Regions from separate parts of the Arthrobacter sp. AOP36-C1-22 genome, predicted to be linked through region 4. Evidence: riboswitches for the same ligand, from Rfam matches in the RefSeq annotation. Region 4 holds a riboswitch; each other region holds the start of a gene.

Region 1 (5,797 bases), on a different contig from region 4:
GATCGCCCTGGCCTCGAACTGCAACCCGGGGACCAGCTACACCAGTTCGATGGCCTTCTGCGTTTCCACGGCGGTGCTGCAGATGCGCCTGTCCCTGACCGAGGCCCTGCAGGCCGCGACGATGGGCGGGGCCCTGGCCCTGGGGGTGCAGGACCAGGTGGGCAGCATCGAGGTCGGCAAACGGGCGGATCTGCAGCTGCTCAACGCACCGTCGGCGGCCCATCTGGCCTACCGGCCGGGCATGCCGTTGACCGGGGCCGTCTGGCGGGCCGGGCAGCGGGTGGATCGGACCGCCGTGGGGTCCGCGCCACTGGCATAGTATTCACCTATGCGTAGCAAGAGCCTGTGGCCGGAAATCCTGATCGTCCTGGGGCTCTCGCTGGGGCAGTCCGCCCTCTACGCGATCGTTTCGCTGATCGACAAGCTCAGCCGCGGCCCGCTGGGATCACAGACGACCACGCTGAATAATTCGCTCAGCAACCGGCAGTACTTTGATCTGACCTACCAGCTGATGGACATCATGTTCGCCCTGGTTCCGGTCGCCCTGGTGTTCTACCTGTTCTATCTGGCCGGCAGGAACGGGTTCCGTGCGCTCGGATTCGATCTGCGCCGGCCCGGAAAGGATTCATGGCAGGGGGTGGGGCTCTTCGTGCTGATCGGGGTCGGCACCCTGGGGCTCTACGCCGTGGGCCGGACGCTGGGGGTGACCACGGCCCTCGTCCCCGAGGCGCTGGAACCATATTGGTGGACCATCCCGGTGCTGGTGCTCTCGGCCATCCGGCACGGGATCCTGGAGGAGACGATCATGATCGGGTACCTCTTCGACCGGTTGCGGCAGCTGGGCTGGGGGACCTGGCCGATTATCCTCACCAGCGCGGTGGTGCGGGGCAGCTACCACCTCTACCAGGGGTTCGGTCCGTTCCTGGGCAACGCCGTCATGGGGGTGATCTTCGGCTGGATCTACACCCGGACGGGCCGGGTCATGCCATTGGTCATCGCCCATGCGCTGCTGGATATCGCCGGTTTCGTGGGGTATTCGCTCATCGGTTCGGCGATCGGGTTGGGAACCTAGCCACCCCTGGACCTACAGCTTGTAGGCAAACGCCTACAGGGTGTAGGTTCAATGCATGAAACGTGCACCCCTTCACCAGGCAGCAGTGGTCCAGGCAGCCGCCGAACTGGCTGACCGGGATGGCTTCGAGGCCATCACGGTCTCGGCGTTGGCCCGGGAGGTGGGCGTCCGCCCGGCCAGCCTCTACTCGCATGTCAAGGATCTGGCAGCCCTGCTGGACGGGGTGCACGAACTCGTCCTCGGCGAGGTGGCCGAGGCGGTGGCCGCGGGGATCGCTGGGCGCTCCGGATACGAGGCGCTCGTGGGTCTGGGTGAAGCCCAGCGCGACTTCGCCGGGCAGCACCCCGGCCGGTGGGCCGTCCTGGCACGGCCCGCCACGCCGAAGACCGCACGCTCCGCGGGGGCCATCCGCCTCGTTGACCTCACCTTCTCGGTGCTCCGCGGCTACCGCCTGCCGGAGACCGAACTGGTGCACGCGACCCGATTCATGGGCGCCACGGTCAACGGGTTCCTGGCCCTGGAACGGGCCTCCTCCTTCGAGCACCGCGACGAGCAGACCCGGACGTCTTGGCATCGCGCCCTGGAAGCCCTCGACCGCGCCCTGGCTAGCTGGCCCACCACCACAGAGCAGGAGCACTGATGATCACGACCGACCTCACCACAGACCTCGTCCGGGGCGCCGCCGAACTCGAGCAGACCCCCGACGGGATGCGGATCCACCGGCTGCCGGCCTGGGTGCGCCGGCAATACCCTGAACAGACCCTCATTGACCGTGAATCCCAGCCCGCGGGCGTCCGCATTGTCGTGAGGACGACTGCGACCCGGATCAAGCTCGTCTCCCATTCGACGCACACCGCGTTCCGGGGGAGCGAAAGGCCCCGTGGCCGCATCGACGTCTTCGTCGACGGCAGCCTCCAGCTCGGCGACGAACTCACCGGCGGGGACGCCGTGGAAATCGACATGGCCGCCGGCTCGATGCACCACGTGGCCGGGCCCCACCACACAACCGTCGTGGAGGGCCTCGCGCCAACGGAGAAGACGCTCGAATTCCACCTCCCCCACAATGAATCCCTGGAGTTGATCAGCCTCTGCTCCGACAAGCCGCTCCACCCCGCGCCCCGGACCCGTCCGCTGTGGGTCCACCACGGCAGCTCCATCAGCCAGGGATCGAACGCGGCATCCCCCAGCGGGATCTGGCCCGCCGTGGCAGCCCGCCGGGGCGGGGTCGAACTGCACAACCTCGGCTTCGGGGGCAGCTGCTTCGTGGACCCCTTCATGGCGCGGGTGATCCGCGATGCGCCAGCGGACGTCATCAGCGTCAAACTCGGCATCAACATCGTGAACCTGGATGCCATGCGCGTGCGGACCCTGGTCCCGGCCATCCACGGATTCCTTGACACCATCCGCGAGGGGCATCCCACCACGCCGCTGGTGTTGATCTCCCCGATCTTCTGCCCGATTCACGAAAGCACGTCGGGCCCCGGCACGATCGTCCCGGAGAGCCTGGGGACCAGCCAGGTCAAGTTCAGCGCGACGGGGACCCCAGGGGATGAATCGGCGGGACGGCTGACCTTGGAGGTCATCCGCCGCGAGATGCGCTCCCTGGTCGAAGACCGGGCGGACGATGCGAACCTGTACTTCCTGGACGGACTCGAGCTGTATGGGGCCCCGGACGAGGCCGAGCTGCCGCTGCCGGACAACCTGCATCCGGATTCCGCAACGCATCAGCTGATCGGCGATCGCTTCGCCGATCGGGTCTTCGCCGCCGACGGACCCTTCGCGGCGGTGCCGCGGCACTGATCCGGGACGGCACAGAGCGAAAACGACGGCGGCCCGCGGGCCGCCGTCGTTCGGTGTTCCACCTCCGTGAGCGGATCAGAGGGTGATGGTCCCCGAGGGGGTCTCGAAGGTCACCGTCATGATTCCCGGGGTGCCATTGGGGGCCTCCCACTGGACTTCGACATCGCCCAACGGCGACTCCGAGGGGGTGCCCAGCCATTCGCGGACCCGTTCGACCGAACCGGCGATCGCGATCCCGGAGATATGCCCCTGCGGATCCAATGCCCGGGAGGGGTGCAGGTCCTCGGTGCCGGTATCCCAGCGCAGCATGTAGGGCACCTGCGGGTCGGCGATCAGGCCCTTGATGCCGATCTGCTGCCACGTCAGTTCTTGGCCGTCGGGGAACTTGCGGTTGCCCGGGACCGATGACCGGCCCAGACGTTCCTCGAACGGGGCCAGGTCGTCAACGGCGACGCACCAACCCATCCATCCGCCACCCATCTCCGATCGGGCCCGGACGGCCTGGCCGAACGGCGCCTTGTCCGAGGACGGGTGGTCCAGGACCTCCACGACCTCCAGGTACTGGGTGTTCTTCAACGGGAAAATGACGTTCCTGGTCCCGAAGCGGGGATGAATGCCTCCCTTGACGGACTCGATCCCCAGAGTCTTGCCGACACGGGCGGCCGTCGCGGCCAACCCGTCTGGTCCACATGCGTACGAAACGTGATCCAACCTCATCATGGCTTCATGATCGCACTTTGTGAGGTGCGTCTCGACTTAGGGTGCCCTAAATCACCATGGTTCGTATTTTCCTCGACCCGTTTCCCGGGCCTCCATCGCGGCCGTCAGGAGGGGGACCGGACGGGGGAGGGGGAGGAATGTTGCGCCCTGCGGTCATATTGACGCCGCGTTGTTGCGGCGGCCGCCCCGATCCACAACACTGGAGGCAGGTCATGAGTGCCAGCGCGAAACCCCGGTTTGCTGGCCGGCAACCCTCCACTCGCGGTGGGGTGCCCCGGGTGAAGACCTGGTTCGCCTCCACAAGGAGAACGGACAAGCGCGGGTCACCTCCCGGCGTTCCCTTCCGGGACCGCCGTGGAACAGGGGCCCCTGAGTCGTAGAAGGGGACAGAAATGTCTGCATCATGGTCTTTTGAAACCCGCCAGGTCCACGCCGGACAGGCACCGGATCCCACCACCGGGGCCCGGGCGCTGCCTATCTACCAGACGACGTCGTATGTCTTCCCCAGCGCCGAGAGTGCCGCAGCACGCTTCGCGCTGAAGGAACTCGAGCCGATCTACACCCGCATCGGCAACCCGACGCAGGAAGCCGTCGAAACCCGGATCGCCGACCTCGAAGGCGGGGTCGGGGCCCTGCTGCTGGCCTCGGGCCAGGCGGCGACCACGCTTTCGATCCTCAACCTCGCGGGAGCCGGGGACCATATCGTGGCCAGCCCGAGCCTCTACGGGGGAACGCAGAACCTGTTCAAGCACACGTTGAAGCGCCTCGGCATCGAGGTCACCTTCGTGGAGGATCCCGACCACCTGGATTCCTGGCGGGCCGCGGTGAAACCGAACACCAAGGCATTCTTCGGTGAGGTCATCTCCAATCCGCGCCAGGACGTCCTGGATATCGAGGGCGTCAGCACGGTGGCCCACGAAGCCGGGGTCCCGCTCATCGTGGACAACACCCTGGGCACCCCGTACCTGGTCCGCCCCATCGAATTCGGTGCCGACATCGTGGTGCACTCGGCCACGAAGTACCTGGGCGGGCACGGAACCTCCGTCGCCGGGGCCATCGTTGATTCGGGCAACTTCGACTTCGCGGCCGACCCGGAACGCTTCCCGGAATTCAATACCCCCGACGAGTCCTACAACGGGCTGGTCTTCGCCCGCGATCTGGGGGTCGACGGCGCCCTGGGGGCGAACCTGGCGTTCATCCTCAAGGCGCGCGTCCAGTTGTTGCGCGATCTGGGTTCGGCGGTCTCCCCGTTCAACGCCTTCCTGATCGCCCAGGGCCTGGAAACCCTGAGCCTGCGCATGGAACGCCATGTGGCCAACGCGCAGAAGGTCGCCGAATGGCTCGAGGCCCACGCCCAGGTCGACTCCGTCGCCTTCGCCGGCCTGCCCTCCAGCCCCTGGTACGAACTCGGCCGCAAATACGCCCCGCGGGGCGTCGGCGCGGTCCTGGCCTTCGAGATCTCCGGCGGCGAACCGGCCGGCCGGGCCTTCGTCGACGGCCTCGAACTGCACTCCAACGTCGCCAACATCGGCGATGTGCGCTCGCTGGTGATCCACCCGGCCTCCACCACGCACTCCCAGCTCTCCGACGCCGAACGCGCCGCGGCCGGGGTGGGAGCCGGACTGGTGCGCCTGTCGGTGGGCATCGAGCACATCGACGACATCATCGCCGACCTCGAGGTCGGTTTCGCCGCCGCGGCCGCCGCCGGGGACGAAGCCGCAGAGGCCGCCCCGGAAGTCCAGGCCGTCCGGTGAGCCAGGGCGTCGGCGACGTGAGGGAACGACGTCAGGCCCCCGGGGCGCCGTTGATCCGTGACGGCATCCTCAAATGCGTGCCCATCGGCGGCTACCGCTTCGAGACCGGCGGCTGGCTGCCCGAGGTGATGATCGGCTACGAGACCTGGGGGACCCTGGACGCCCGGGCCTCCAATGCGGTGCTGTTGCTGCACGCCCTGACGGGGGATACCCATGTCTCCCGGGGGCACAGCCAGGAAGAAGGCTGGTGGGAAGGACTCGTGGGTCCGGGAAAGACGATCGATACCGACAGGTTCTTCGTCGTGGCCCCGAACATGGTCGGCGGCTGCTATGGCTCCAGCGGGCCCTCCAGCCTCGACCCCGACGGGCAGGCCTGGGGCTCCCGGTTCCCGTTCACCACGGTGCGGGATTCGGTGCGCACCGAGGCCCGGTTGGCCGACTACCTGGGCAT
Region 2 (5,797 bases), on a different contig from region 4:
GCGGCCATCACGCGGCTGGCCGCCGCCCCGTCGTTCCGTCCCTCGATCTCGCAGTGGGCGCGCGCCGCGCTCGCCGTGCAGGAAGACCATCCCCGGGGAACACCCACGGTGGGGATCCCCACCTGGTTCTACGGGCATGAGCCGCCGAATCTGTTTGCGACCCATATCGCCAAGTTCTTCGCCAACTCGATCCGTGAAGACGTGCTGCTCAAGGCCTGCACCGGAGGGCTGGTGGTGCTGCCCGGGGCCGCCGGAACCGTGCAGGAGATCTTCCAGGATGCCTGCGAGAACTATTACGGAACCGCCAGGACCCAGACCCCGATGATCCTGGTGGGCCGGCGGCATTGGACCCGTGAACTGCCGGCCTGGCCGCTCTTGGAATCCTTGGCCGAAGGCCGGGACATGGCAGCGGCCATCCATCTGGTGGAGACCCCCGAGGCGGCCGTGGACATCCTCGCCGGCGGGTGACCGGCCCGCCGGGGGGCCCGGGCCCGGGGCAGGAGCCCCGGAACCCGTCGGCGCAGCGCCCGGTGAGATCCAGAGGATCGGCAGCTGCGCTGGGTAGGCTGGCGCTATGGACTCGAATCCCTATCTCGTGACCCGGCAGCGCCTGGTCCAGGCGCCTCCCGGGGCCATTTTCGAACTACTCGTCGACCCGTCGAAGCATCCGCTCATCGACGGCTCCGGCACGGTGAAGAGCGCCCGGCAGGACGAACCCCAGCGGCTGGCACTGGGCTCCGAATTCGGGATGGACATGCGCCTGGGCGTGGGATATCGGATCCAGAACACGGTGGTGGAGTTCGAGGAGAACCGGCTGATCGCCTGGCGGCATTTCAACGGCCACCGCTGGCGCTACGAATTGATCCCCGCCCCGCGGGGCACGCTGGTGCGTGAGACCTGGGATGCCTCGCGGCTGAAACGTCAATGGCCGCTGAAGGTCATGGGGTTCACTCGCAGCACCCCGGTGAACATCGAACGCACGCTGGATCGGTTGGCCGACTATTTCGACCCCAATACGCCGCGCCCCCCGGAGCCGGAACCACCGCGTCCCTCCCCGCGGAAGCCCCGCGCCAAGTCATTGACCCCCGCCCAGGAGGCGAAGGAGGCCGCCCGGAAGCAGGCCCGCGCCCAGAAGGCGGCGCAGCAGGATGAGGAAGGCGTTGCGGCCCAGGCGGCCAAGGCCGAACGGTTGGTGCTGGCGGAGGAAGCCGAGACCGCCCGTCGGGCGGCCCGGAACGAACGCACCGCCGAGGCCCGCCGCGCCCGTGAACTGAAGGAAACGGAAAAGACCGAGCAGGCCGCCCTGGCCGAACGCGCCCAGGCCGAGAAGGTCGCGGAACAGGAGCGGGTCGAGGCCGAGAAGGCGGCAGAGGCCGCCCGCGAGGAGCAGGCCAAGGCGCAGAAGGCGGCGGAGCTCGAGCGGGCCCAGGCGGAACGGACCGCCGCCGCCGAACGGGTCAAGGAGGAGAGGGCGGCCCGGCAGGAACACGAACGCCGGACGAAGGCCGCGCGGGCCGAGGAGGCCGAGGCGGCGAAGACCCGGAAGAACGCCCCGCAGGTGCCCGTGGAGCCGTTGCCGCCGATCGGGGCGACCCCCCGGCCGTTGACGACGACCCCACGCCGGCCCGCACGCGAGATGATCGCCGCAGCCAAGGCCGGACGGCGGGATGCTCCGGCCCCCGGGCAGGGCACCGAACCGGCCGGCGAGCCGGACACGCAGGAGCCGACCCCGCCCCCGGCGGGGGACCGCCGCCCCGTGGCCGCAGCCCGCCGGATGCGCCGCGCCAGCTGAACGGAAGGGGCCGGGTTCTGCGGGTCCTAGCCGATGTTCCCGCCGAAGAGCAGGCCGAGAACGTAGGTGACCCCGGCGGCACCGAGGCCGATGGCCAGCTGCCGGAACCCGCGTTTGGCCGGGGAGGCGCCGGAGAGCAGTCCGACGATGCCCCCGGTCAGCATCAACGCGACCCCGACCAGGAGCAGGGCCACCAGCAGGGCTGGCAGCCCGCCCATACCGAAGAGGTAGGGCAGGATCGGGACCAAGGCCCCCGAGGAGAAGAAGCAGAAGCTGGAGGCGGCGGCGCCGAAGGCGGAGCCCAGGGCCTCGTGTTCGTCGCCGCCGGTTTCGGTTTCGGGCACCTCGGGTTGCAGGGACAATGAGGGGTCGCAGTCGCAGCTGAAGGTCCCCAGCCGTTCGGCGGCCCGGTGCTCGGCGGCCTCCCGGCTCATGCCGCGGGCCCGGTAGACCAGGACCAGTTCGTTGGCCTGCAGGTCCAGATCCGGGGCGGCGATGAGCGTGATCTGGGTCGGTTGGGAGGCGGTGAGCAGTTCGCGCTGCGAGCGGACGGAGACGTATTCCCCGGCGGCCATGGACAGGGCGCCGGCGAGCAGGCCGGCGACCCCGGCAAAGAGGACCAGCGCGCTGGACACCCCGGCGGCGCCGATGCCCATCACCAGGGCCAGGTTGGAGACCAGCCCGTCGTTGGCCCCGAAGACGGCGGCCCGGAAGTTGCCGGAGAGCCGGTTGCGGCCGCGGATCGCCAGCCCGCGTACGACTTCCTCATGCACCAGCTCATCGGCGGCCATCTGAGCGGTGGCGTCGGCGTCGCTGTCGTAGGGGGAGGCGCCCTCGGCCCGTTGGGCCAAGGCCAGGACGAAGACCGAACCGAAGTTGCGGGCCATGAACCGCAGCATGACGCGGCTGAGCGAGGGGCGTGCGGTCTTCCGGGCATGCTCGCCCAGAAGATTGGACCAATGCTCCTGGTGGCGGGCTTCCGCCCGGGCCAGACCCAACAGGATCTGGCGTTCCTCGCCCTCACGGCGTTTGGCCAGGGTGAGGTAGATGGAACCTTCGACGCGTTCGTCGGCCAGGTATTTGCGCCAGCGCCGGATCTCGGCGGGCGTGGGCTCCCTACGCGAGGCCTCCGCGGCTGGCGGATCGGCGTCGGGGGAGGGGGCATCCGGTGTCATTGGGCGTCCTTCAATCGGTTCGTATGTCCCCGCGGTGGTGCGGGACTGCCGGTCAAAGGTCGGTGGGTGGCCACGAGCCTCGGACCGCCAGTGGCGGGCCGAAGGTCTCGTTCGCCCGGCGTGGTGCCGGGTGGAATGCCGGACCGCCGGGAGGGCGGTCGGTATGTCGACAGGTCCTCGTCCACCCGTGCCGGATCAACGATCCAGCGCGGGTGGGGTGTGGAACTACTCCCCTTCAGCCGACCAGCATACCCGAGGGAGCCTCGGCGCGGTCGCGGACGGGCAGGCGTTCAAGGAAGAACACCTGTGCTTCCCCGTCGGGGCGGTGTGCCCGGGGAATACGCACGGTCAGTGCGCAGGAGTCGGATTCCCAGACCGGTCGGCCGGCCGTGTTGGCCAGCGCATGGTCGAGATCCTTGGGGTGGGGCGCGATGAAGCGCTCCCAGTGACCGTCCACGTTGAGGCAGACGGTGCCTAGCATCGAATCGAAAATTGGAAGGACGGAGACGCTTTGCGCCACGGATTTCCTCTCGTGCGTTCTTACCCAACACGTTGTCGTGCGGGCCGCTTCTTCATCCGAACCACCCACGAACCTGGGGTTGGTGCGCGGGTAGTCGGAGCTGTTGCCCGCGTCTCATGAAGCTTTTTGCCAGCCTAACGTGATTGCCGGGGCAACCCAAGCTGTGTTCCACGTCATTCCCGCTGCATCCCAGCGTTGGTGCGGCTAGATTCGTGTTCGACATCTGCTCCCCCGGGAGCACTGTCACCCGGGGGGAACGAGGACGACGCCGGGGCGGGTTCAGGCTTGCTGATCGGCGGAAACGCCCTCCATGTCGACCCGTCCGGCGACCCGATCCGACCAGTGCCGGGCCACTTCCGGGCGGGTCGGCGGGGAGAGCAGGCTGAACAGGACATAGACCACCAACGAGGCGCCCAGACCGTAGTAGATGGGCTCATTGGCGTAGACCCCGGAGAACTTCTCGGTGGACAGTGCCTCCAGGGTGATCATGGTCGTCAGGGTGACCAGGGTCCCTGCCGCCATGGACAGGGCGGCGCCGATGCCGTTCCCGCGCTTCCAGAGCAGCCCGCCCAGGATCGCGACCAGCAGCCCGCCGACCAGGATGTCGTAGGCGATGGTCAGGGCGGCGACGACGTCGTTGACGAGGATCGCCAGGATGATCGCCACGGCCCCGAGGCCCAGGACCCAGTACCGGTTGGCGGCGACGTCGTGCTCGGGGTTGCGCCCGGTGTTGACCTCGATCTCCTTGCCGAACCAGCTGGCGACGAAGGGGGTGACGTCGTTGCGGGCCACGGTGGCCGCGGCGATGAGTGCGCCGGAGGCGGTGGACATCATGGCCGCCACGGCGGCGGCCAGGACGATCCCGCCGACGGCCACCGGAAGCAGGGTCATGGCGACCTCCGCGTAGACGACGTCCTTGCCCAGGGCCTCGATGTCGATGCCGGGCAGGGCGACCCGGGCGGACATGCCGATGATCGCCCCGGCGATGCCGTAGATCACGCAGTAGATGCCGGCGGTGGCTCCGCCCCAGCGGGCCACCTTGGGGGTGCGGGCGGTGAACACCCGCTGCCAGATGTCCTGGCCGATCAACAGGCCCAGGGTGTAGACCACGAAGTAGGTGATGATCGTCTCGGCGCCCAGGCCGCCCCAACTGAAGAATTCATCGCGGGCCCGTTCGGGGATGCCGGCGGAGATTCCCTCGAAGCCGCCGGCCGCCGAGAGGGCGAAGGGCAGCATCAGGGCGAAGACACCGACGGTCTTGATGACGAACTGGACCTGGTCGGCCAGGGTGATGGACCACATGCCGCCGATGGTGGAGTACACGAGCACGATCGCCCCGCCGACGGCGATGGCGAGCCAGCGGTCCCAGTCGAAGAGCACGACGAAGATCGTGGCGTAGGCCCCGGTGGAGGTGGCACAGAGCATCAGCGTGTAGGCCAGCATGACCACCGCCGAGGCGTTGGTGGCGTGTTTGGAGCCGTAGCGCAGGGTGAGCATCTGGGAGACGGTGAAGATCTTCAGTCGTTGCAGCCGCGGGGCGAAGAACATGCTCAGCAGCAGCACCCCGATGCCGATGGCGATGACCAGCCAGGCGCCGGAGAGGCCGAATTCGTAGCCCAGGCCGACGCCGCCGACGGTGGAGGCGCCCCCGAGTACGACGGCGGCCATGGTTCCGGTGTAGAAGAAGGGGCCGAGTCGGCGCCCCGCGACCAGGTAGTCGCTGCTGTTCTTGGTGCGGGACTTGCCCCACCAGCCGAACGCGAGCATCGCGATCAGGTACGCGATGACGATCGCGATATTGATGATGTCCATGGGGAACCTCTGGTCGGAAAAGGGAGGATGATCAAAAAATGATGTTTACAGGTAAACATCTGTTGCCTACTAAGCTAAAGTGATCTGGCTAACAGGTCAATTGGCCTATGCTGTGTGACGTAATGCAGCACCTACATCCATTGTGAAGACCCGGAGTACACCGCCCATGAAGGCCTTGCCCGTCGAGCCCAGCAACGCCCCGATTGCCATCGGTTCGAAGATCCGGGCGGCGCGTCATGCCCAGCGTATGACGATTGAACAGGTGGCTGAATCGACCGGGCTGACCAAGGGCTTCCTCTCCCGGGTCGAACGCGACCTGACCTCGCCCTCGGTGGCCTCGCTGGTCACGTTGTGCCAGGTCCTCTCGGTGTCGGTGGGGGAGCTGTTTGCCCAGCCCGAGACCCATGTGGTCCGTTTCGATGATGCCCCGCGGATCTCGTTGGGCGGGCACGGCATCATCGAACGCCTGGTGACCAGTCGGTCGGAGAAGCGGCTGCA
Region 3 (5,797 bases), on a different contig from region 4:
CGAAGCACGCGAAGCCGGGCAAACGGTCTTCCTCTCCTCGCACGTCATCAGCGAGATCCAACAGGCGGCAGACACCGTGGCGATCCTGCGCGAAGGAGCCATTGCCACGACCTCCACGGTCGCCGAACTACGCGAGGGAGCCACCAGCCGCCTGCGCATCCAAACCCCGCTGCCCGTCGACCAGGTGCGGGGGCTATTGGGGGCGCTGGAAGGCCTCGACGGGTTACGGCTGGAGCAGATGCAAGACGGCGACGGCCGGCCGGTGTGCCAGGCCTCGGCGACGTGGTCCGGTCCGGTGGCTGAGCTGGTGGACCTCCTGCCCCGGCTGCGGCCCGTGGACCTGGCCGTGGAGGAACCGGATCTGGAAGAGGTGGTCTTGGGGTTGTACCGGACCCCGGGAACCACCGACGGGCACCACGGCGCCGGAAGGACCACCTCATGAGCGCCACCGCCCTGCACCGCGGCCGGCAAAGCCGTCCGCGAGTCCTTCCGCTCTTCTCCAAGGCGCTCATCGATGCGAAGGCCTCGATGCTCATCTGGGCGCTGGCCATGCTGGCGGTGATGGGCCTGTATCTGCCGCTCTACCCGTCCATCGGGGGCAGCGAGCAGATGAAGCAAATGATCCAGTCCCTGCCCCCCGAACTCGTCGACGCGTTGAACTACGGCCAGATCACCAGCGGACCGGGCTACACCCAGGCGACCGTCTTCGGCCTGATCGGCTTCCTGCTGATGACGATCATGGCCGTCGGCGCCGGGGCGGCTGCCATTGGTGGGGATGAGGAATCGGGCCTGCTCGAACTCACCCTGGCCCACGGCGTGACCCGCAGCCAGCTGGTCCTCGAACGGGCCGCGGCGCTGGTCATGAGGATCCTGCTCCTGCACCTGTTCATCCTGGCCGTGCTGCTGATCCTCAAGGGGCCCTCGGAACTGGGGATCGACGCCGGCCATGCCGTGGCAGGGGTGCTGATGTTCGCCCTGCTGGTGTTCTTCAACGGCTCCTTCGCCTTATTGGGCGGGGCTATCGGGGGGCGGCGGATCCACGGGATCGGCGTCGGAGCCGTGGTGGCGGTGCTGGGATACGCCTTCAACGCCATCGGCAACCAGAATCCGGAACTGGAATGGTTGCACGGGCTGTCGCCCTACTACTGGGCCTACGGACAATCCCCGCTGGTGAGCGGGGTGGATGTCCCGGCGGCCCTCCTGCTGGCAGGGGTGGGTCTGGTGTGCATCGGGCTCTCGGTGCTGGCATTGAACCGCCGGGACATCCGTGGGGCGTGACTAGCCCCGCGTCGGATCGGTGGGCTGCCGGTGGCCCTGTGGAGGGTACTGCCCCGCGGGATCGCCGGCCGGGGCGCCGGGGTAGCCGACCGCGGAGCCTGGATGCCCGGTGGGTGCCCCGAGCATGGCCGCGCCGGCTGCCGCTCCGCCATCCGCGTCGAAACGGGCGCCGGCGGGGGGCCGAGGGCATGAGCAGGAGGATGAAGAGGAGCAGCCCCGCCGAAGAAAGGGATCAGGGTGAGCAGGTACAACAGCCCGCTGAAGTTCCCATCATGCAGCCGACGCACGCAGAGCGCGATGTTCGGGACGAAGGTCCCCAGCCAGTAGACAGTGAGCAGCAGGAGCGGGAAGGCGGCGCCGAGCCCCATCTCGCCGGTCACCGGGTCCATGCCACCGACCCCGAGAACGATGAACACGGCGAAGAGGACGAGATAGACGATGCTGTTGAAGAGGCAGAACCACCAGTACTCACTCCGGCTCGCTCGACCACTGAAGGTTGCATATTTGCCGAAGAAGCGCTTCACGGATTGATAGAAATCCGCGCCGTAGAGCGGCTGCTCCACCGGGACCTCCCCGAAGGTGACGGTGCGCCCCGAGGGGTTGCTTTACGGGGCGACGGATCCCGCGGGGCCGCCGTAGGGGTTGGGGTAACCAGCGCTCAAGGGGTTCTCCGGGGGAGTCGAGGCCAGGCGGTGTGCGCTGGCGTGCGGGGCCGATGCCCCGGCGGCGGACCGCCGGGACATCGCCGGGGCTTGGCTAGCCCTGGGTCGGGTCGGTGGGCTGCTGGTAGCCCTGTGGGGGGTTCTGGCCCGCGAAACCGCCGCCGGCAGCCGGTGCTCCCGGGTACCCGGCAGAGGTGCCAAAGGCGTTCCCGTAGGCTGCCGCGCCGCCATCGGCGTCGAAACGAGCACCTTCGGGGACGGAGGGCATGATCATGAGGACGAGGACCACGAGCCCACCGAGAATCGGCACCAGGATCAGCAGGTACAGGAATCCGCTGAAGTTGCCGTCGTGCAGGCGGCGGACGCTCAGGGCGATGGACGGGATGATGATGGCCAACCCATAGAGCCCGATCACCAAGGAGGGGATGGCCCCGCCGGCACCCATTTCACCGGTGACGGGGTCGGAGCCGGCCAGTCCGAATCCGATCGCCAAGCCGTAGAACACGGTGTAGACGATGGCGTTGAAAAGCGCGAAGAACCAGAACTCGCTGCGGCTGGCCCGACCCGAGAAGGTCGCATACTTCTTGAAGAAGCGCTTGATGGCCTGGCCGAAGCTGGCCCCGTAGAGCGGCTGGTCCAAGGGAGCCTCACCATGGGTGGGCATGGTGACCCCTCCGGGGTTGCCATAGGGGTTGGGGGTGCTGCTGCTCAAAATTTCCTCCATCGAAAGTATTTCGGGTGATCGGGAGTAGTCTTCCAGATGGAGCCTTGACATGCGATGGGGAGGACTCCCCATGTCGCGTCGTGTCTGCCCTTGGTGTGGGGTAGGCCCCCGGAGCCACCCCGACTAGCTCGAGGCCGCCGGGGCAACCGGCTACCTCTAGCTCGGTGGCATCGGAGGATTGCCCGCCTACACCTTGTGGTTCAGGGGGACCTCTGGAGGCTGCCGGCCACCGCCACTGCCCTGCTGACGGCTCCCGCCGCCGGCAGTGGCAGGCCTGGGCGCACTGGTCCTCGGGGAAGACCCCGATCCACGACAGCTCAGCGGTTTCAACTTGGCCATCACGGTGCCGGGAGCCGGACAGTTGTCACTGGACCGTCGAACTAGACAGAAGCTCACTTCATGAACATCAAGAGATCGCTGCTTCATGGATCGTGACTGGACACCAGGAGCCGCAGCCCCAGGGACAACACCGTGCAATTCGGCAGGTACAGCCGGTTCGGAGGTCCTGTTGGGAGTCGGCTGCTGGCCGCCTTCTAGGAGTTGACCCGCAGGGTCGTGGTCACCGGGGTCGGGTTCGTGAAGACGTCCAATACCGGGCAGTGGGCGTCGACGGCCGCCTGGAGTTCGGCATAGCGTTCCTCGGTGGCCGGACCCGAGACGTCCACGGTCAGCCGCACATCACCGAATCCCGGGCGGACCTTGTCCTCGATGCCGAACAGGCCGCGCACATCCAGGTCGGCGTCCGCCGAGATGTCCAGCGAGTCGATCGTGATGCCCAGCTGGTGAGCATAGAGGCGGTAGACCACCACCTGGCAGGAGATCAACGCCCCGAGGGCGTATTCGACGGGGCTGGCGGCGACGTCGTCCCCGGCCAATGCCGCCGGTTCGTCGACGGTGAATTCGTGGCGTCCGGCGCGGATGGTCGAACCGACCGAGCCCACCGGGTCGGCCGTCGCGCGGAACTGCAGCGATGCGCTGGCAGTGTTCTGACCGATCCGTTCCGCCCAGGCGGATCCCGCGGAATCGAGGCGTTCGGCGCGGTTGGAAATGCTGGTTTCTGCAAGGGTCTGGGTCATGGCGTTCCTTCGCTGTCATGGCGAGCGTGGCGCTGCGCCATACTTACGCCTCCCGGTCGGGACGGCGTCGAATCGTCACCTGGGGCACCCCACTATGGCGAAGGGGGTTGCCGTCCAACCGGCCAGGGCCTCAGGTTGGATCTCTTGATTCTTGGGTTCGATTCTGCTGGCGGGAACGCCGATCGGGCAAACGCGTCGCGTCATCCGGAGACATACGCCGGGTCATCCGCGGGTGGAGAGCCCGCCATCCCCGCAGCAGGATTCCCCTCGCCAGGGGGTATCCCAGCGGTTATCGTGGGGCCATGAGCGGATACCGGCGCCCGGAGTTCACCCCGGAGATCCATCGCGATGGACAGGGCGCCCCGATCGCCTACGGCCATCGGTGGGAAGGGATGTCTCCGCCTTCGCGCGCCTACTCCACGGTGGGCCATCGACACCGGTTCGCTCCCTTGCATGAGGTCGCTGATGCCCAGCTCGACTGGCTGTTGGACGCCTTTGACGTCGTCGCCGAACGGGACCCGGAGGTTGCTTCCGATCTGCTGTTCCCCTCGGAGGACGTCGTCCACGCGGTCCGGGTCGTCCCGTCCAACCTGCTCGCGGCCCCGCTGACCTTCGTCTTCACCGGGTTCCCGGGGATCTTCCTGCACGCTGGCGCCCTCTACGACGCCCACTATCCGGTATGCGGTTGCGATGCCTGCGATGACGATGTCCAGGAGCTGTTGGAAAACCTTGAATCCGTGGTGCGAGCCGTCGTCTCAGGCGGCTATTTTGAACGAATTAATCCCAACGACGACCAATCTGTCGATTATCGGCTGGCCGAGCCGGGCCGGTGGGAAGAAGCCGGGTGCATCCATGCCGAGGATGTGCCCGAGGGAAGGATGGAGGTGGCAGAAGCCATGCTCCCTTCCGATGGGCACTGGCGGCCGTGGCCGGAAGCGGTGCGAGACGCGGCTGGTGCGGCAGGGGGCTGACAAACCGTGTGCCCGTGGCGGTTCCGTCGTGATCTTCCATCAGGGCCGGCGGGCGTCAACACTGCGCGGGATGATGGCCACGTGCTTCCTGGCCGACATCGAAACACAAGAACCGCAGGCACTCATGGCGCGAATCACCGGCAACCATAAGCGCGGAAATGAACGCGTTGCACGGAAGCATCCGCGCAATCAGGGCCGCTAATTAGTCCACGGGCCCGGCGCTGAGATGGCGGTTCCGCTCCTCGATGAGCTTCTGCAGATAACGGGCCAGGAAGAGCTTCTCTGCCAAACGACCGAGAGGGCCGAACGGTGCGGCGAAATCGACGCGGTCAACCATGGTTGTTCCCCCCGACTCCTGGCTGAACTCATGGATATGACGAAACCAGCGGAACGGGCCCTTGACCTGTTCGTCGATGAAGGAGTGCGGTGCTTCCATCTGCATGATGCGGCTGGTCATCTTCAGGGGGACGCCAAAGTGCCAAGCCCGCCATGTCACGTTCTCACCGAGTGAGATGAGGCCGGAAGTGACACCGGCGATGGCCTCCTCCCGGGACTTCGCCAGCGATTGTTGATGGGTGTCGATGTTCCGGGCCAGATCGAATAAGTGTTCCTGAGGGATGGTGGTCCACGTCGTGCACTGGAAGGAAACGCTCATGGGCAGAGTCTCTCAGGTGTTGCCCGCCTCTCGAAAGGTCGGCGAATACGCGGTACGGTGCGCGTATGCGCTTCTCCACCCAGCAACGCCTCCTGATTGCCGCCTACTGCGCCATGATCCTCGTGGGTCTACTGCTGTTGGTCTTCGGGCTCTTCGGGGAATCCTGGTGGCTGCCCGTGATCGGCGCGCTCATCGTCGCAGGCTCCGGATTCACGCTCTCCGTATGGGTGCGGGAGTTTCGGCGTCAAGACACCCTGAAGAACCGGGCCTGAGGGTTGTTCCACGGGAGACGGTGAATCCGTAGTCTGTAGGCGTGAACAGAACAGCGACTCCCTTCCTCGTCATCGGTGGCCTCGGCATGCTGCTCGGTGGTCTCTTCTCCGCCATCAGTGCCGCCTCCCCGTCCTATTTGGCCGCCTGGGCGGTCGCCT
Region 4 (5,797 bases):
TGCGTGGCCGCTGCCGAGCAACCGGAGAAAGCTCCCCGGTAGACGGCGGCCGGGTGGTTGTCTTCCAGAGTGGCGCCCCGGCCGAAGACCTTTTCCCGCAGGGTGCCGGGCGCGTACTCGCTTTGGGCCAGACCGCGGGCCCGCAACTCCGGCAGGACCCCCTCGATGAAGTCGGTATAGGAGCCGGGAAGTATCTGGTTGACGATGTTGATCCCGTCGATCCCGGCGTCCTGCCAGCGCTCGAGTTCGTCGACGATTTGTTCGGGGGTCCCCGAGATCTGTTGTGCTTTCGCCCGCGAGCGGGCCAGATCCCCCACGGTCGGCTTTCCGCCGGGCACCGAGGCGATGACCGCTTCGAGGATTCCGCGGGCCCCTTCGGTTTCGATATCGCCCAGCGGGGTGTCCAGGTCCAGGCCCCCCAGGTCCACGCCGATGCCCCCGCCGATATGGGCGATCAGGGCGTGGGGGTCCAGGTAGTCGTCGTACTCCGCCTCCTTGCGCCGGACCTCGGCCTCGGTGCTGCCCACCACGAAGGACAGTCCTGCGAAGATCTTCGCGTCCCCCGGTGACCTGCCCGCTTCGGCCTCCAGCGCCCGGATGGCCGTGGCTTGTTTGCGCACGTAGTCGGTGGTCGGGGCGAACAGGAACGTGGCCTCGGCATGGGTGGCAGCGAAGGCCTTGCCTCGCGGTGAGCTGCCGGCCTGGAAGAGGAACGGGGTGCGCTGCGGGCTCGGCGAGGACAAATGCGGGCCTTCGATCGAATAGCGCGGGCCCTGGTGGTGGATCTTATTCACCCGGGCCGGATCGGCATAGCGACCGGTCTGCTTATCGGCCAGCACAGCCCCATCCGCCCAGGAGCCTTCCCACAACTTATAGACCGCCGCCACGTACTCCTCGGCCCAGTCATAGCGGTCCGCGTGGGCGGCCAGGCCCGTCGCCCCGAAGTTGCGGTGGGAGTTCTCCAACACGCTGGTCACGATGTTCCAGGCCACCCGGCCACCCGAAAGGTGGTCCAGGGTGGAGAACTGGCGGGCCATCTGGAACGGGTCGGACTGCACCACCGAGCTGGTCAGCGCCAAGCCGATCTGAGAGGTCGTCGCGGCCAGCGCGGAGGCCAGCACCAGAGGGTCATTGGAGGGAACCTGGAGACCCTTCTCCACCAGGGAGGCCCACCCGCCCTCATGGTTGCCGTAGAGGCCCGCCACGTCGGCGAAGAACAGGGCATCGAATTTTGCGTCCTCGAGTTGGCGGGCCAGATCCACCCAGAGTCCGAGTTCGTTATAGCGGTGCTGTTGCGCCTCGGGGTGGCGCCACTGGCCTCCCAGGATATGGCTGGGGGTGTTCATCAAAAAGGCGCTCAGCAGCAGGCGCGGGCGTTGGTTGGTGCTCATGCTCGGGTGGTGTCCTTCGGAGTCGTGGTGGCTTCGCCGATGCTGTTCAGGCCGATGGGGATGGTGGCGTTGATATGGAAGTCACCGACGGAGCGGGCCTTGAAGGCCGCCGGGTTGTGGGTGGCCACGGTGCGGGCGTTGCGCCAGTGCCGGTCCAAGGATTTTCCGCGGCTGGTGGCGGAGGCCCCGGTCACGTCGAAAAGGGCCCCTGCGGCATCGAGGACCAGCGGCGGGACAGTCACCTGGGCTTTCTGCACGGCGATTTCCGCGCGCAGGAACGCCGCTTCCGTGTCCAGGGCCACAGCCGGATCGACGGCGGCGTCCAGGTCGCGGGCCGCTGCAGCAACCACTGCTTCGGCGGCATAGACCCGTGCGGCGAGGGTGCCGACGTGTTCCTGGATCTGTGCGTCATCGCGGAAGAGTCCGCCGGAGCCGGTATTGAACGTGCGGGTGCGGGCGGCGACGAGTTCGGAGGCGTCGCACAGGGCGGCCCGGCCGATCCCGGCCAGCACGGCCAGCAGGACCAGTTGGAAGAACGCCGGTTCCAGCGTGCTGGTGACCTTGCGGGAAATGATGTTTGCAGACTCGACGGCCACGTTGTCGAAGATCGCGGTTCCGGTGCCGGTCAACGGTTGGCCGAAGCCGTCCCAGTCATCGTGGATGGTCACCCCGTCGGCCCCGACCGGAACGACGGCGTACTGCCGGCCTTCGACACCTTCGGTGCTGGCCATCACGACCACCCAGTCGGCGAAGATGCTGCCGGTGGTGTAGTACTTCGCACCGTTGAGGACCCATCCGCCGTCGTGCTCGCTCAGTTTCGTTGCCGTGGTGCCCAGGGCGTTGCCACCGCGTTCGGTGGCCGCATTGCCGAAGATCTGCCCGGCCAGCACCCGCGGGAACCAGGTGTTGCGGAAGTCCCGCGGCTGCAAGGCGATGGTTTCGACGAAGGAAAAATGTGATCGCAGCAGATGGGCCACGTTGGAATCGGCGGCAGCCAATTCCACCAGCAGCCGGAACAGGTGTTCATGGTTCACCGGGTTCCCGCCGTATTCGGCCGGCACCCGCAAGGTGGTGAAACCGGCCTCCTGGAGGCACCCGACTTGTTCGAAGGGAAGCACATGGTCCTGTTCGCGGGCGACGGCGTCGACGGCGATGGCGTCGAAGACGGGGCGGAAGCGTGCGGCCAGGGCAAGATAGCGGGCTTCGGAGCCCTCCGGCACGGGGGTGTCGAAGGCCGGTGGGGTGGTGGTGGTTTCACTCATGGTCGTTCCTAACTGACGAGGGTATGTTCGGGCTCGGAGACGGGGCAGGCGTCTTGGCGTGCGTCCAGATCCCGCGCACTGGTTTCGGGGGAAAGCAGGGTGGTGACGACGGTGAGCGCGCCGACCGCAACGAAGTAGGCGATGACCCAGATCGGGCTGCCGCCGCCGGCGGCCAGCAGCGCGGTGGCCACCAGCGGGGCCAGGCCACCGCCCAGGACTGAACCGATCTGATAGCCGATGGACACCCCGGAAAAGCGGACCCGGGTGTCGAAGAGCTCGGAGAAGAACGCCGCCTGCGGCCCATACATCGCGTCGTGGCCGATGTTCATGCCCAGCACGACGGTCAGCACGATCAGCACGAAGCTGCCGGTATCGAGCAGCGGGAAGGCGATCAGGGCAACCAGGATGCTGAATATCCCGCCGAAGAGGTAGGTGCGCCGGCGCCCGATCCTGTCCGATACCCAGCCCCAGAACGGGACGGTGACCAGTCCGAGGGCGGAGGCGATGAGAATGGCCTGCAACCCGGTTTCGCGGCTGATTCCGCCCTGGGCCAGGTAGGTCAGGATGAAGACCGTGTAGACGTAGTAGAACGCGTTCTGGGCGATGCGCAGCCCGGTGGTCAGGGCGACTTGGCGGGGATGGGTGCGCAGCGATTCCAGCACCGGGCGGCGGGAGACCTGCTGCGTTTGAACCACCTGTTTGAAGGAGGCGCTGTCCTCGATCCTCAGCCGCACCACCAGACCGACGACGACCAGCAGGATGCTCGCCAGGAACGGCAGCCGCCATCCCCAGGCCAGATAGGCGGCATCCGGCAGGGCTGATTCCAGTCCCAACAGCACCGCCGTGGCCAACAGCATGCCCGCGCTCGGGCCGATTTGGGTGGCGCTGCTGGTCAGTCCGCGGCGTCCGGGGGCGGCGTGTTCGACGGTCATCAGGGCGGCTCCCGCCCATTCGGCACCGTAGCCGATGCCCTGGGCCACGCGCAGGATCAGCAGTAGCGCCGGGGCAATCCATCCGGCAGTGTCGTGGGTGGGCAGCAAACCGATCGCCGTGGTGGCGATACCGGTCAGCAGCAGGGAGGCAACCAGCACGGTCTTGCGTCCGATCCGATCCCCGTAGTGCCCTCCAAGAAGCCCACCAATGGGGCGGGCGATGAACCCGACGGCATAGGTGGCGAAGGCCGCCATGGTCCCGACCAACGGGTCGGCCGGTGCGAAGAACAGCGGGCCGAAGACAGTCGCCGCGGCGAGCCCGTAGAGCACGAAGTCGTAGCCCTCGATCGTGGTGCCGATGAAGCTGGCGACGGCGACGCGTGAACGCATCCTGCGGGTTGGCGGGGTGGGCGTGGTGGTGGTCATGGTGGTTCCTTTCCATCGGTCCCGGCGGAAGCACCTGCCCGAAACGGGTGGTTGCTGCGGAGTCAACGAGCCAGGTCTCTCGTCCGCTCTGGATGGTGGTTCTCGTAGGTGCTGCTAGCTGGTGGCCAGTTGTGCTCCCGCGAGCCGGTAGTCGGCGGCCCGGTGGCTGTCCTTGACCCGGTCCCCGGCGCCGAAGAGCTTCTGGCGCAGGGTCCCCGGCGCGTATTCGGTGGGGTAGGCACCCAGGGCCTGCAGTTCGGGGATGACGAATTCGACGACGTCCTCGAACGTGCCCGGGGTGATGGCGTAGGCGATGTTGAAGCCGTCCACGTCGGTGTCCTCGACCCATTCGACGAGCTTCGCGGCGACCTGGGCCCCGTCACCGACGGTGACCGGGCCGAAACCGCCGACGCCGATCCATTCGGCCAACTGGCGGATGGTCCACGGTTTGCCGTCATCCCCGGAGGCCTTCTTGAACGTCTCCACCGAGGACTGGATGGCATTGGACTTCACGTCCTCACCGATCACGTCGTCAAGGTCGTACTGTGACATGTCGATTCCGGTCCAGCCCGAGAGCAGGGCCAGCGACCCGTTGATGTCGGCGTAGGAGGCATAGTCGGCGTATTTGTTCTGCGCCTCCTCGTCTGTGGCAGCGGTGATGATCGTCTGCATCGTGTAGATCTTCACGTCGTAGCGGTCGCGGCCGGCGGCCTCGACATTGTCCCGGATCCTCCGCACGGTGTCGGTGAGGATTTCTTTGGTCGGACTATTCACGAAGACGGATTCGGCGTTCGCCCCCGCGAATTCCAGGCCGCGCGGGGAGGCACCGGCCTGGTAGATGACCGGGGTGCGCTGCACCGAGGGTTCGGTGATGGCAATGCCCGGGACCTTGAAGTACTTGCCCTCGTGGCCGATCTCGTGGACCTTCGACGGGTCGGTGTAGACCCCCGATTCCCGGTCGCGGAGAACGGCGTCGTCCTCCCAGGAACCCTCGAGCAGCTTATAGACCACTTCGAGGTACTCATCGGCGTGGTCGTAGCGTTCGTCGTGTTCCATCTGGTCTTCCTGGCCCATGTTCCTGGCTGCCGAGGGCAGGTATCCGGTCACCACGTTCCAGCCGAGGCGGCCGTTGGTCAGGTGGTCCAGGGTCGCCAGTCGGCGGGCGAACGGGTAGGGGTGTTCGTAGGCGGTTCCGGCGGTGACCCCGAAGCCGAGGTTCTCGGTGACGGAAGCCATCGCGGAGACCAGCAGGAACGGGTCGTTGACCGGGACCTGGGCGCCGGCGGAGAGCGGGGTGGAGTTGGTGGATCCGTAGACGTCGTAGGTGCCCAAGACGTCCGCGATGAAGATCCCGTCGAACAGCCCCTTCTCCAGCGTCTTGGCCAGTTCGGTCCAGTAGCCCAGTTCCTTATAGCGCCACGCCTGGTCCTGCGGATGACGCCACAGCCCCGGCGATTGGTGGACCACGCAGTTCATGTCGAAGGCGTTCAGGCGGATCCGGCGGCGTGCTGGTGTGGTGCTCATTTTTCTCCTTCAGGGGTCTTGAGGTCGCCGACGGCGCCGAGTTTGCGCGGCGTCGCGGCGTTGACCTCGTAGTCGCCGACGATGCGGGACTTGTACATGGCGGGGTTGTGGGTGGCTATGGTGCGCGCGTTGCGCCAGTGGCGGTCCAGATTGCAGGCGGTGGAGGTCGCCGAGGCGCCGAGGCCGTCGAAGAGCTTACTGGTCGCCTCGAGCACGAGTGGTTGGATGCTCGTCTGGGCCCGGTTGGCGGCCAGCTCACTGA

The links. Region 4 has a riboswitch for S-adenosylmethionine ahead of ACT3S6_RS13290 (MFS transporter). Riboswitches for the same ligand answer to the same signal wherever they lie in the genome.
Region 1: it holds a riboswitch for S-adenosylmethionine, as region 4 does, so the genes downstream of both, ACT3S6_RS12750 (bifunctional o-acetylhomoserine/o-acetylserine sulfhydrylase) here and ACT3S6_RS13290 (MFS transporter) in region 4, are expected to answer to the same signal.
Region 2: it holds a riboswitch for S-adenosylmethionine, as region 4 does, so the genes downstream of both, ACT3S6_RS14565 (hypothetical protein) here and ACT3S6_RS13290 (MFS transporter) in region 4, are expected to answer to the same signal.
Region 3: it holds a riboswitch for S-adenosylmethionine, as region 4 does, so the genes downstream of both, ACT3S6_RS04070 (OsmC family protein) here and ACT3S6_RS13290 (MFS transporter) in region 4, are expected to answer to the same signal.

Annotation. Positions count from the first base shown of each region.
Region 1 covers NZ_JBQSWW010000024.1:48,346-54,142, forward strand. The annotation lists gene hutI (imidazolonepropionase) at 1-319, shown strand, start outside; gene ACT3S6_RS12730 (CPBP family intramembrane glutamic endopeptidase) at 329-1,072, shown strand; gene ACT3S6_RS12735 (TetR/AcrR family transcriptional regulator) at 1,128-1,712, shown strand; gene ACT3S6_RS12740 (GDSL-type esterase/lipase family protein) at 1,712-2,872, shown strand; gene ACT3S6_RS12745 (VOC family protein) at 2,948-3,592, opposite strand; SAM riboswitch class IV at 3,801-3,917, shown strand; gene ACT3S6_RS12750 (bifunctional o-acetylhomoserine/o-acetylserine sulfhydrylase) at 3,985-5,346, shown strand; gene metX (homoserine O-acetyltransferase MetX) at 5,364-5,797, shown strand, end outside.
Region 2 covers NZ_JBQSWW010000035.1:13,929-19,725, reverse strand. The annotation lists gene ACT3S6_RS14580 (LOG family protein) at 1-468, shown strand, start outside; gene ACT3S6_RS14575 (hypothetical protein) at 575-1,792, shown strand; gene ACT3S6_RS14570 (VIT1/CCC1 transporter family protein) at 1,819-2,967, opposite strand; gene ACT3S6_RS14565 (hypothetical protein) at 3,203-3,448, opposite strand; SAM riboswitch class IV at 3,499-3,609, opposite strand; gene ACT3S6_RS14560 (sodium:solute symporter) at 3,767-5,299, opposite strand; gene ACT3S6_RS14555 (helix-turn-helix domain-containing protein) at 5,466-5,797, shown strand, end outside.
Region 3 covers NZ_JBQSWW010000004.1:120,653-126,449, reverse strand. The annotation lists gene ACT3S6_RS04090 (ABC transporter ATP-binding protein) at 1-442, shown strand, start outside; gene ACT3S6_RS04085 (ABC transporter permease subunit) at 439-1,278, shown strand; partial or broken gene ACT3S6_RS04080 (DUF805 domain-containing protein) at 1,554-1,802, opposite strand; gene ACT3S6_RS04075 (DUF805 domain-containing protein) at 2,035-2,652, opposite strand; gene ACT3S6_RS04070 (OsmC family protein) at 3,198-3,740, opposite strand; SAM riboswitch class IV at 3,775-3,890, opposite strand; gene ACT3S6_RS04065 (DUF6226 family protein) at 4,043-4,711, shown strand; gene ACT3S6_RS04060 (SRPBCC family protein) at 4,914-5,366, opposite strand; gene ACT3S6_RS04055 (hypothetical protein) at 5,432-5,638, shown strand; gene ACT3S6_RS04050 (hypothetical protein) at 5,680-5,797, shown strand, end outside.
Region 4 covers NZ_JBQSWW010000027.1:8,424-14,220, forward strand. The annotation lists gene ACT3S6_RS13280 (LLM class flavin-dependent oxidoreductase) at 1-1,391, opposite strand, end outside; gene ACT3S6_RS13285 (acyl-CoA dehydrogenase family protein) at 1,388-2,653, opposite strand; gene ACT3S6_RS13290 (MFS transporter) at 2,662-4,011, opposite strand; SAM riboswitch class I at 4,021-4,110, opposite strand; gene ACT3S6_RS13295 (LLM class flavin-dependent oxidoreductase) at 4,126-5,535, opposite strand; gene ACT3S6_RS13300 (acyl-CoA dehydrogenase family protein) at 5,532-5,797, opposite strand, start outside.